DNA from 3 places in the Aeromonas enterica genome. Region 1 is predicted to be linked to each of the others. Evidence: riboswitches for the same ligand, from Rfam matches in the RefSeq annotation. Region 1 holds a riboswitch; each other region holds the start of a gene.

Region 1 (3,280 bases):
GTTCCATATCGTCATTGACAACATTCGAAATAATAAAACGCTCACCTGACACCTTATAATATTGTCCATTGTTGATGATTCCCAAATCATCGGTCATGGCACCATGCACGGACATGGATATATGAGACAGTGACTCACTCACTGGTCCTTTAATCTGACAGCCACTGATTTTTAGTGTGCCATGGCGTTGCTGTTGCCAGGGAATGCTGTGCAGTTCATCCAGATCACCGAGTGTGCAAGCTGATTCAGCCAAACCATCCGTCAGTTCATTCGCATTAGCAGGGCTTGCCATCATCACAACCTGCAGCACCACTGGCACCATCATTGACATCTTCATGATCAAGGTCCGGTGAGAGGAAAAAGATGTGTGAGGTTGTAGTGGTTTTCACCACCACAACCCTTGTCACACGTTAAGGCAGACGATTACTCGTAGGAGAGAGTAAAGTTGGTAACCGCAGTGAAAGCACCGGCAATCAGCGGGTTAGTAGTCTGGTCGGCATAGCCTTTCAACACGGCACTGAAGGGCAGTTCGTTGTCGCCATTTACCAGATTGAAGGCAGTTGTAGGTTCGCCCAATACAATCGCATCGCCACCCGGAGCAGTCATCTTGATGCCGGCACCAGCAGCTTGACCACCACCGATAACCAACAGGCTCTGGTCAACAGGATCCTTGGAACCACTGAAGGTCACTTTGACGGCATCTTCCTCAGGGGTAATTTCGCAGTTCAGCAGCTTGATGCTAAACGGCTTGGAGTTGGACTCCCCACCGTTAACCAGCTCTTTGGTGCTGATCTGGCCCATTTCAACGACTTGATCAGCAGACTCAGAGGCTACGGAGCAAGGCGCATTGATGATCTCGCCATTAAAAGTAACTTTGCCTGAACCAGCGCCGCCGGCAGCAAGAGCAGAGCCGCACAGCATTACAGAACCAACACCCATGGCAACCAGAACTTTATTAACTTTCATTTGTGTATACCTACATTAACGCGTGTTGTTATGCGGCATCATCTAAACCAAGCTGGAGTCATGGTTTTCGATGATGCCGCAATATTATCACACAGCAACTACCAGTAAGCCGACCTCTCACCAACAACTCGATGAGAAATGACCACAGATAGATTTATCTGTGCATGTTAAAAGCAAAAGTTGCCAAGGGATAGTTCCCGCTACCCCCTATCTCCTGCATCTGTGCTCATTGACATGCCTACATATTCATGTGCACAGAAAGCTTGGTTCAGCTTTTGCTTTTCGATAAATTAGCGATATATACGATGCACATCAAATACATTTTGATTTTTAAAGATTGCAAAATAAACACACTAAAATCAATAACTTACCGCAAATAAAAACATTAACAAACAATAGTAGCCAACTATTGAATATATATATCACTTATATGACAACACTAGCCAACACAACCTGAGTGAATTTCAATAAATCACCATCAGATATGAAGGAGATATCATTTCCCCATCAGCTACCGTTCCTATAGCTCGTATGGAGTCTATAGATAACGGATGACATATATGAGTAAAATGTGTAGCCATTCCATGCGCTGGGAAAATAACAAATCTATTAATGTGAAATGCACCTCCACGCTGACCATATTTTCACCATCCAAAGATTTATTCCACATCATTAATAATAAACTAAAAGAGAACATCGTGACTGTATCTCGATACGAATACGAATGACTGCTGCTATTTGTAAGCTATATCTCAAATTTTTTGTCGATTGATTTCTCGATGCAGGAGGTTATCATCTAAACATAGAGTAAAGGGCAAACCGGTCGAAAGGTCGGGACGCAAAGCCACCGGTCTAAGGGTTTAAATACCTAAGACAGCGAAGCTGCCATCTGAGAAGAGTGATGTCATAACCTGTATGCCATTCTCTTTGATTGCGTTGCCCTTTTCGTACAACGACCTGTAACGAAAAGGACATAAACATGAACACTTCCAATACTCCCGCTGGCTTTCTCCACCACAGTACCATCCGCTTTGCTTCTTCTGCCGCCACCGCTGTGCTGCTTGGCGTAGCGCTACTGCCCGCGACAGCATCAGCTCAAGATGGCAGCGTGGCCTTTATCGGGACCATCTACGAATCACCGTGTGATTTTTCTGACCATAGCGTGACCTGTTATTCCGGCACTCAACACCAGATCATGGATTTGGCCAGCCTGCAGCAAGCTGGCAGTCTCAACGCCATCAGCAGCACCTTGAGTTACAGGCTGTCGGAGAGCAGCAGCAACACGGCTATCGTGACGGTGAGCTACCTCTAGCACGATCCAGATTGCGCTCACGCCCGGAGTTGCCTGCAACCACGGGGCTTGCGCCCTATATCGGCAACAAGCAGACAAATAGCCAGAGACGAGAGGTGGGCAATCCAAGCACCTGATCCCCTGTTTGGCGGATGGGTGCTTGCCAGTCTCACCCTTTCTCGTTGGCTTTTGGCTCCATCATTCCCCCTGTGACAGGGCCCAATCCCTCTACTATCTTCGGCCCGTATCGCAGCTGGCCCTCTCCTTGCTACCTGTGTCTCACATCCGCAGTTCCGACGCACGGATAAATCTTCAAGTGAAAAACCCATCAAACTCATGTACCCAGGCTTATATCCCCCCCAAATGGTGGATGAGTCCTTGCTATCACTGCAGCCCCCAATGAGGCTGACTTTGTTATCATCCAAGCTAAATAAATGATTTATATGGCCTGACTGGTGAGTTGATACCCCTTTGGAACTTAGTACATTGCCCGCGACAACCACGCAGACATAAAACCAAAGGGATAAAAATGAACTATCTGGGTACCAGGTTACTGCTCTTGGCAGTGCCGGGCATGCTTGCCACTTCGGCGCTGGCCAATTACACCCCCACAGACTGGCAACAATACCGGTTGAACGGCGAGTCGAGCCGTCAGCTGGCTGATCGCGTCACCGAAGTGACCTATGAGCTCAGCGCACGCAATGGCGATGCCCCCTATCAGCAACTGCGTGTCTATCGCCGTTTCGACTGGAGCGAGGCCAATCTGACCGTGCTGGCAGAACAGCAATGCGGCGAGCCGCAACTCAGGATCGAGCAGGGCTGGCAGATCCGTTACCTCAGCTGCGAGCAGGTGGTGCCGGTAGGCAAGGCCATCCCGGCCAGCAGCTATGACTTTGGCTACGGTCTGAAACAGGGTCGCTGGGAACCGCTGACGGGCACCCCGACCGCCCCGCGTCAGGACCGCCTGCCGCTGGCCGAACGCATCATCCTGAGTCACAACGAGCAGGAGCTGGATCGCTGCGA
Region 2 (3,280 bases), on a different contig from region 1:
TAGAGCGCGGTCTGGTGGCCCAACCCGGTATTGGTCCAGGCGCCGTTGAAGTCGTAGCTCATCAGGAAGATGTGATTCATGTATTGCTGGGCGGCGCGATAGTCCACCTTGGCAATCTTGTCACCGCCGGCGCTGATGGCGGAGGTGAGTTCGTAAGTGCGGCCCGTCTCTGCGCTCAGCTCGTCGAGCATGGCGCGCAACTCCTTCATCAGCAGCACATAAGTCTCGCCATCGGAGGCGCTGCCCAGGTTGGGGTTGGCCCCCAGGCCGCCCGGGAATTCCCAGTCGATATCCACCCCGTCGAAGAATTTCCAGGTCTGCAGGTACTCCTTCACCGAGGCGACGAAGGTGTCACGCTTGGCCTTGTCACCGAAGAAGAAGAAGGGGTCCGAGAGGGTCCAGCCACCGATGGAGGGGAGAATTTTCAGGTCCGGATAGGCCTTCTTGAGCGCCATCAGGTTGCCGAAGTTGCCCTTGTAGGGCTCGTCATAGGCGGTGAGATTGCCCTGCCCCATCTGGATGGCGGCCCAGGGATCGTGGATGGAGACCTTGAAGTCTTCACGCCCGGCACAGGAGCGTTGCAGCGCCTCGAAACTGCCGGAGATCTCTTTGAGGCTGTCGTTGATGCCGTTGCCCCCGCAGATGGGAGTAAAACCGTAGAGGATGTGGGTCAGGTTCTGGGCCGGGACCTTGTCCACGGTGAACTTGCGACCATAGACGCCCCACTCCACATAGTAGGCCCCCACCACCTTGCCGGACTTGTTGGCGTAAGGCTTGTTGTTCTCCTGCAGCGGCGCCTTGAGCGGCACCAGGTGGCTGCCGTCGGTGTCGGCCACCAGGATCTCTTTTTTGTCCGAGAGGGTGCAACCATCGGCATTGCACAGGGCCACCTGCATCTGGTAGCGGCCCCCCTTGGTCACCTTGAAGTTGGCAGTGCCGGCTGCGGAGGCTGCGCCTGACCACACCTCCTTGCCATCGAGCAGCACCTTGGCGGTCTGGCCGACATCCCCGGACCAGAGGTTCCAGCTCACGCTGACCGGTGCGCCATCGGCGTGTACCTTGACCAGCTTGTTGTAGGCGGTGGCGGCTTGATCCACTTCGACGATGGCGAACTTGGTTTCGCCCCAGCCTATGGTGGGTTTGCCGGGAGCGGCAGCGAAGGCGGAGGAGGCACACAGACCCCCGACCAACAACGCCAGTACGGAGGGTTTTGGACTTAACATAGTTGAATATCCTTATTTCGTTCTTGGAATAAATAACGAAAAAGGCAACGCCAACCTGACAGGTAACGCAGACAACATCGCGCCATGGCTTGGCCCATGGACGAAACAACCTGTGGTGGCCCCGCTGTCTTAGGTACTGCTGACCCTTAGACCGGAAGCTTTGCGTCCCGGACTTTCGTCCGGTTTGCCTTTTGCACAACTTGATTTGCGACAAAAATAATCGCGACCTGACTATAAGGGAGGGCAAGGAGGAAGGGCAAACCCGGGATCGGCTATTAACAAGCCGCTTTTTACCGAAAACAAGCCTCAAACGAGAAGAAAAAGCACCTTATCTCGTCAGAAAGTGCTGATCTTGCCGTCTGAGGAGACGAGATTAAAAATCAGACGAATTACTTGTTTCGTGATCATCATCAAGTTTGGCTGGCCGTAATACGCTGTTCATCAATGCTCGTAACTTGAGCGGTTTGACCGGCTTGCTGATGTAGCCGTAGCCGTGCTCGCGGATCTGCGCCTGCAACTCGCTCTTGCGATCCGCACTGATGATGATGCCGCCGATGTCGTTGCCATGGGCGAGGCGCAGCATGTGCAGTGCCTGCAAGCCTGTCTTGCCGTCATCCAGGTGGTAATCGGAGAGCACCAGCTGCGGCAGGAAGCCACCAGCGATGAGATCCTCCGCCTGAACCAGGCTCTGGGCACAGACGACCTCGCAACCCCAGCGCCCCAGCAGGGAGTGCATGGCGATGAGAATGTCGCTCTCGTTGTCGATGCAGAGCACCCGGATCCCCTCCAGCTGGCTGTCCCGCAGTGCGGGAGCCGCCACCTGCGTCGTTGCAACAGGACGGGTCGCCAGGTTGAGGGTGATGGCAAACACGGATCCCGCCCCCGGCCAACTGCGCAGTGTCAGGTTGTGGCCCAGCACCAGAGCGATGCCGCGGGCAATGGCGAGCCCCAGCCCCAACCCCTGCTCCTTGGCGGTGCGGGAGTGATCGAGGCGGGAGAACTCGTCGAAAATAGCCTCCTGCTTGTCGGCCGGGATGCCGGGGCCGTTGTCCCACACCTCGATGCGCACCTTGTCCCCCAGCCGGCGGCAACCGAGCAGCACACGGCCGCCCGGGTTGTAGCGAAACGCATTGGTGAGGAAGTTTTGCAACACCCGCCGCAACAGGCGCACGTCGCTGTAGACCGCGAGCCTGCTCTCCACCACTGAGAACTGGACCCCTCCTGCCTGCGCCAGCACCCCGAACTCCGCCTTGAGGTTGTCGAACACGTCGTGCAGGGCGAAATCCAGCTTCTTGGCCTTGAATTTGCCCGCCTCCAACCGCGAGATGTCGAGCAGATCCGTGATGAGATCCTCGGTCGCCCCCAGCGCATCGTCGATGTGACGGGCGATGCGGGCCGTCTCATCCCGGGGCGGCAGCATCTCCAGCAGAGAAGAGGTAAACAGCTTGGCCGCATTGAGGGGCTGGGTCAGATCGTGGCTCACCGCCGCCAGGAAGCGGCTCTTGGAGTGGTTGGCTCGCTCCACCTGCTGGTTTACCAGCAACAGCTGGCGGTTGAGCTCGGAGAGCTCGTGGGTACGCTCGGCCACCCGCGCCTCCAGATGTTCGTTGGCCTCGCGCAGCACCCGTTCGGCGTCGCGAAACGGGGTGATGTCAGTAAAGGTCATCACGAAGCCGCCCGCCGGCATGGGGTTGCCCTGCATCTCGATCACCCGGCCATCGGGCCTCTCCCGCGCCGAGATGTGGGGGCTGCCGCGCAGCATGAAGGCGACCCGCCGCGCCACATGGGCCTCGATATCGCCCGGACCGCACAGCCCCTGCTCGGCGTTGTAACGGATGATCTCCTCGATGGCGCGCCCCATCTGGATGAGGCCGGGCGGGTAGTGAAACAGCTCTATGTAGCGCCGGTTCCAGGCCACCAGCTTGAGCTCCCGGTCCACCACCGAGATCCCCTGCCCCATGTGTTCGATGGCCCCCTGCAGCAGGCCGCGGTTGAAGCGAAACACGTCTGAGGCCTCGTCCACTATGGTGGCGATCTCTTCGAGCTGCATGTTGCGC
Region 3 (3,280 bases), on a different contig from region 1:
CCTGCATCAGGGCGGAAAAACTGAGACCGGCTTTCTGGCTGGCCACCATGGCCCCCACCAAGTCATCGCTCTGACCCGCATCGACAGCGGTCATCAGTTTTGAGGCGGTATTTTGCTGCTCGTTGACTCGCCCGACGACATCGCGCATGGCATCGGTGAATGACACATTCGATGCATCATTTAATTCGATGGAAGGGGTTTGGTTGGCGACTCGCTGCATCTCCTGCATCTGCTGCAAGAGCGTCACCTGTGATGACATCATTTCAATCTTCACTCGGTTATCCCTTAGTTTTGAAGCTGCTGCTCAATATCTATGCCCTGCTCACGCATGGCCGCCAGCTTGTATCTCAGTGCCCGGGTCGTCATACCAAGGGCCTCTGCCGTGCGGGTCCGATGGCCGCGAAAGCGGCGCAGGGTCTCTAGTACAAATTGAAATTCGGCATACCGACGCGTCTCGCTAAGCCCTTCCGGGGCGGAAAACGCTTCCGGTAACGCATTGTCGGATTCAATGGTGTAAGTGGGCAGCATCAAATCGACTGCTTGAATATGCAATCCGCGAGCCATGATTAATGAACGCTGCATGACGTTATCCAGCTCCCGGACATTGCCAGGCCAGCCATACGCCAACAGCTGCTGACGGGCGCTTTCACTCAGACGATAGCCTTGCTGAGGAGCATGTCGCTCGATGAAATATTCGGCCAATGGCAGTATGTCATCTGGGCGCTCCCGTAGCGCTGGCCAACTCATGGGAAGCACGTCGAGACGATAAAACAGATCTTCCCGAAACTGGCCCACGGCAACAAGCGTCCGTATATCTTTGTTGCTGGCAGCAATAATCCGGACATCCAGTGCGATGGTTTGGTGACTGCCGAGCCGCTCGACTTCCTTCTCTTGCAAAACACGCAGCAGCTTGGCCTGCAGCGACAATGGCAACTCAGAAATCTCATCAAGTAGCAACGTCCCACCCTGTGCCAGCTCAAATTTCCCCGGTTGTGTACCTGTCGCCCCGGTGAATGCCCCCTTGTTATGGCCAAATAAGATAGATTCGAGCATGGATTCAGGAATTGCAGCGCAGTTGATGGCGATAAAAGGTTTGCCGGCACGGTTGGACATGTCGTGGATATAGCGAGCCAGTCGCTCCTTACCCGTTCCCGACTCACCACCAATGAGGATGGTGGCAGACGTTTTGGCTGCACGACGAGCAAGTTGCAGTACCTGCAGGCTCATGGTAGAGGTAGCGATCAGATTGGGAATGGTTTGGCGCAGACGCAACGCCCCCTTCACCGCATCGAGCATTTGTTGATAGCCAAAGGGTTTGATGATGTAGTCAATCGCCCCCGCCCGCATGGCTTCTGCCGCAAGATAAGCCTGCTGTTCATTAACCAGAATAATGCAATCGACACCGCAGAATTCATGCACTAATTGAGGACCAGCCTCGGTCATGAGATCCATATCGAGCAAGACCAGAGCAACTGAGTTATTGGCGAGAATTAATTTAGACTTATTGATCGAATCAACACAGGAAACAGCGTACCCCTGCGCCAACAACCTCCCCTCAATATCATTTCCATTTGAAAACACTGGTCTAACCAATAACAAATGAGGTGCTGACTCAATACCAATCGATCTTGAGTTTTTCTTGATAGAAATATCCGAAAGCATATGAACCCGAACCCGTGATGGTGGACAAACCAATCAACAGAACTGATGTGTCAAAAATAAAAACGCACCATACAGAAAATGGCGCCTCTAACGGGCGTCTCATTTATACAAAGAATGGTATCAAGGCAGTAACAATAGCCTTGGTAACCCCGCTATCATTAGCATTGCTGCTATAAGACCGGAGGCTTTGCGTCCTGACTTTTCAGTTCAGTTTGCCTTTATCATGCGACTGTCCATAGTGGGACAAGACAACTCCACTTCTCCAGTGATAGCTGTGTGACACATGTGAATTGTTATATTTGTTATATGCTTTTAACATCTTGTGCGTCAAAAACCGTCACATCATAGCGGCTTCCAATGACAATTCAAGTAGATATGCGGAATATAACCTTCCCATCTGTTCACAACATGGCAGTTCAGTTTCAGCCCAGAGTCCCAATAACTTCCACCCTCAGATCTTCTGGTATTTCATTATAAGAAAGCACTTTGAGACCTTTTGAAAAGGAACGAGCATATCTTGCCATCAAGGGCCTGAGCTGAGGCATGACAACCAATACCGGAGCATGACCTTGCTGTTGCAACTGCTCTTTCACCAATGGCATATTTTGCTGCAACTGCGCCAGCAGCTGAGGATCAACCGGGAAGCTGTCCAGCTGAATTTTTCCCTGTTGCTGGGATTGGGTCATTGCAGCCAACAGCGTCTGCTCAAGACGATCCTCCAAGGTAAACGCGGCTAAAATATCGCGCGACCCAATCGCCTGTCTGATAATCTGGCGTTTCAAGGCACACCGGACATCGGACGCCAGCAAGACAGGATCCTTGGTCAGCTCGCTTGCATCCAGCAAGGTGGTGGCAATGGTTCGAATATCGGTGAGGCTGATCTGCTCCTTGAGCAACTGTCGGAAAACCCTCAGTTGCTGCATTTGAGTCAGCGCCAGATTAAGTTCTTCTGCCAGACGGGGTGACTGGGTAGCCAGATATTGGCCCAACTTGCCTACTTCATCATGGCCAAATAGAGAATCAAGCTGCTCTCTCAACAATTTGCTGGCATGAGTGGCGATAACTGTTGCGGAATCGACTACGGAATAACCCAGGTTCAAGGCCTTAGCCTTGTTCTCCGGCGAGATCCAGACTGCATTCATGCCATAGGCTGGATCCTGCGTCAGCTCACCATCCAGGGCACCATATGTCTCCCCGCTGCTAATCGCCATCAGTCGCTGACAGTCGACGTTACCAGCCGCAAGTGCCACACCGGACAACTTGATCCGGTATTGATCGGGTTGCAACTGCAAGTTGTCACGCACCCGGATCTCGGGCAGCAGGAAGCCATATTGCTCGGACAGGGTTTTGCGAATACCCCGTACCCGGGCAAGCAGTTCGGCTCCCTTGTCCGCTTCTGCCAAGGGCACCAGCCGATAGCCCAGCTCAATGGCGACCGCATCGACAGGAGGCAGGTCCTGCCACTCCAGTCCCTGTGGCTCGGACTGCACCATCTGGCGCGTCAGCTCCTGGGCTGCATCGAGATCAGGATCATTGACCCGACGCTTGCTGACACTCCAACCTGCCCATGCCAGCACGGCGGCAAAGCTGAGAAAAGCCAGCATGGGCATACCTGGCA

What was found. Region 1 has a riboswitch for cyclic di-GMP ahead of ACW5XD_RS05375 (fimbrial protein). Riboswitches for the same ligand answer to the same signal wherever they lie in the genome.
Region 2: another riboswitch for cyclic di-GMP. It lies ahead of ACW5XD_RS09980 (glycosyl hydrolase family 18 protein); the one in region 1 lies ahead of ACW5XD_RS05375 (fimbrial protein).
Region 3: another riboswitch for cyclic di-GMP. It lies ahead of lafK (lateral flagellar response regulator transcription factor LafK); the one in region 1 lies ahead of ACW5XD_RS05375 (fimbrial protein).

Annotation. Positions count from the first base shown of each region.
Region 1 is NZ_JBSTYL010000003.1:274,879-278,158, forward strand. It holds gene ACW5XD_RS05365 (hypothetical protein) at 1-325, opposite strand, end outside; gene ACW5XD_RS05370 (fimbrial protein) at 424-966, opposite strand; cyclic di-GMP riboswitch class I at 1,770-1,856, shown strand; gene ACW5XD_RS05375 (fimbrial protein) at 1,898-2,278, shown strand; gene ACW5XD_RS05380 (collagenase) at 2,787-3,280, shown strand, end outside.
Region 2 is NZ_JBSTYL010000007.1:91,241-94,520, reverse strand. It holds gene ACW5XD_RS09980 (glycosyl hydrolase family 18 protein) at 1-1,223, opposite strand, end outside; cyclic di-GMP riboswitch class I at 1,335-1,422, opposite strand; gene ACW5XD_RS09975 (hybrid sensor histidine kinase/response regulator) at 1,597-3,280, opposite strand, start outside.
Region 3 is NZ_JBSTYL010000008.1:45,245-48,524, reverse strand. It holds gene lfiE (lateral flagellar hook-basal body complex protein LfiE) at 1-274, opposite strand, end outside; gene lafK (lateral flagellar response regulator transcription factor LafK) at 286-1,662, opposite strand; cyclic di-GMP riboswitch class I at 1,802-1,889, opposite strand; gene lfhA (lateral flagellar biosynthesis protein LfhA) at 2,085-3,280, opposite strand, start outside.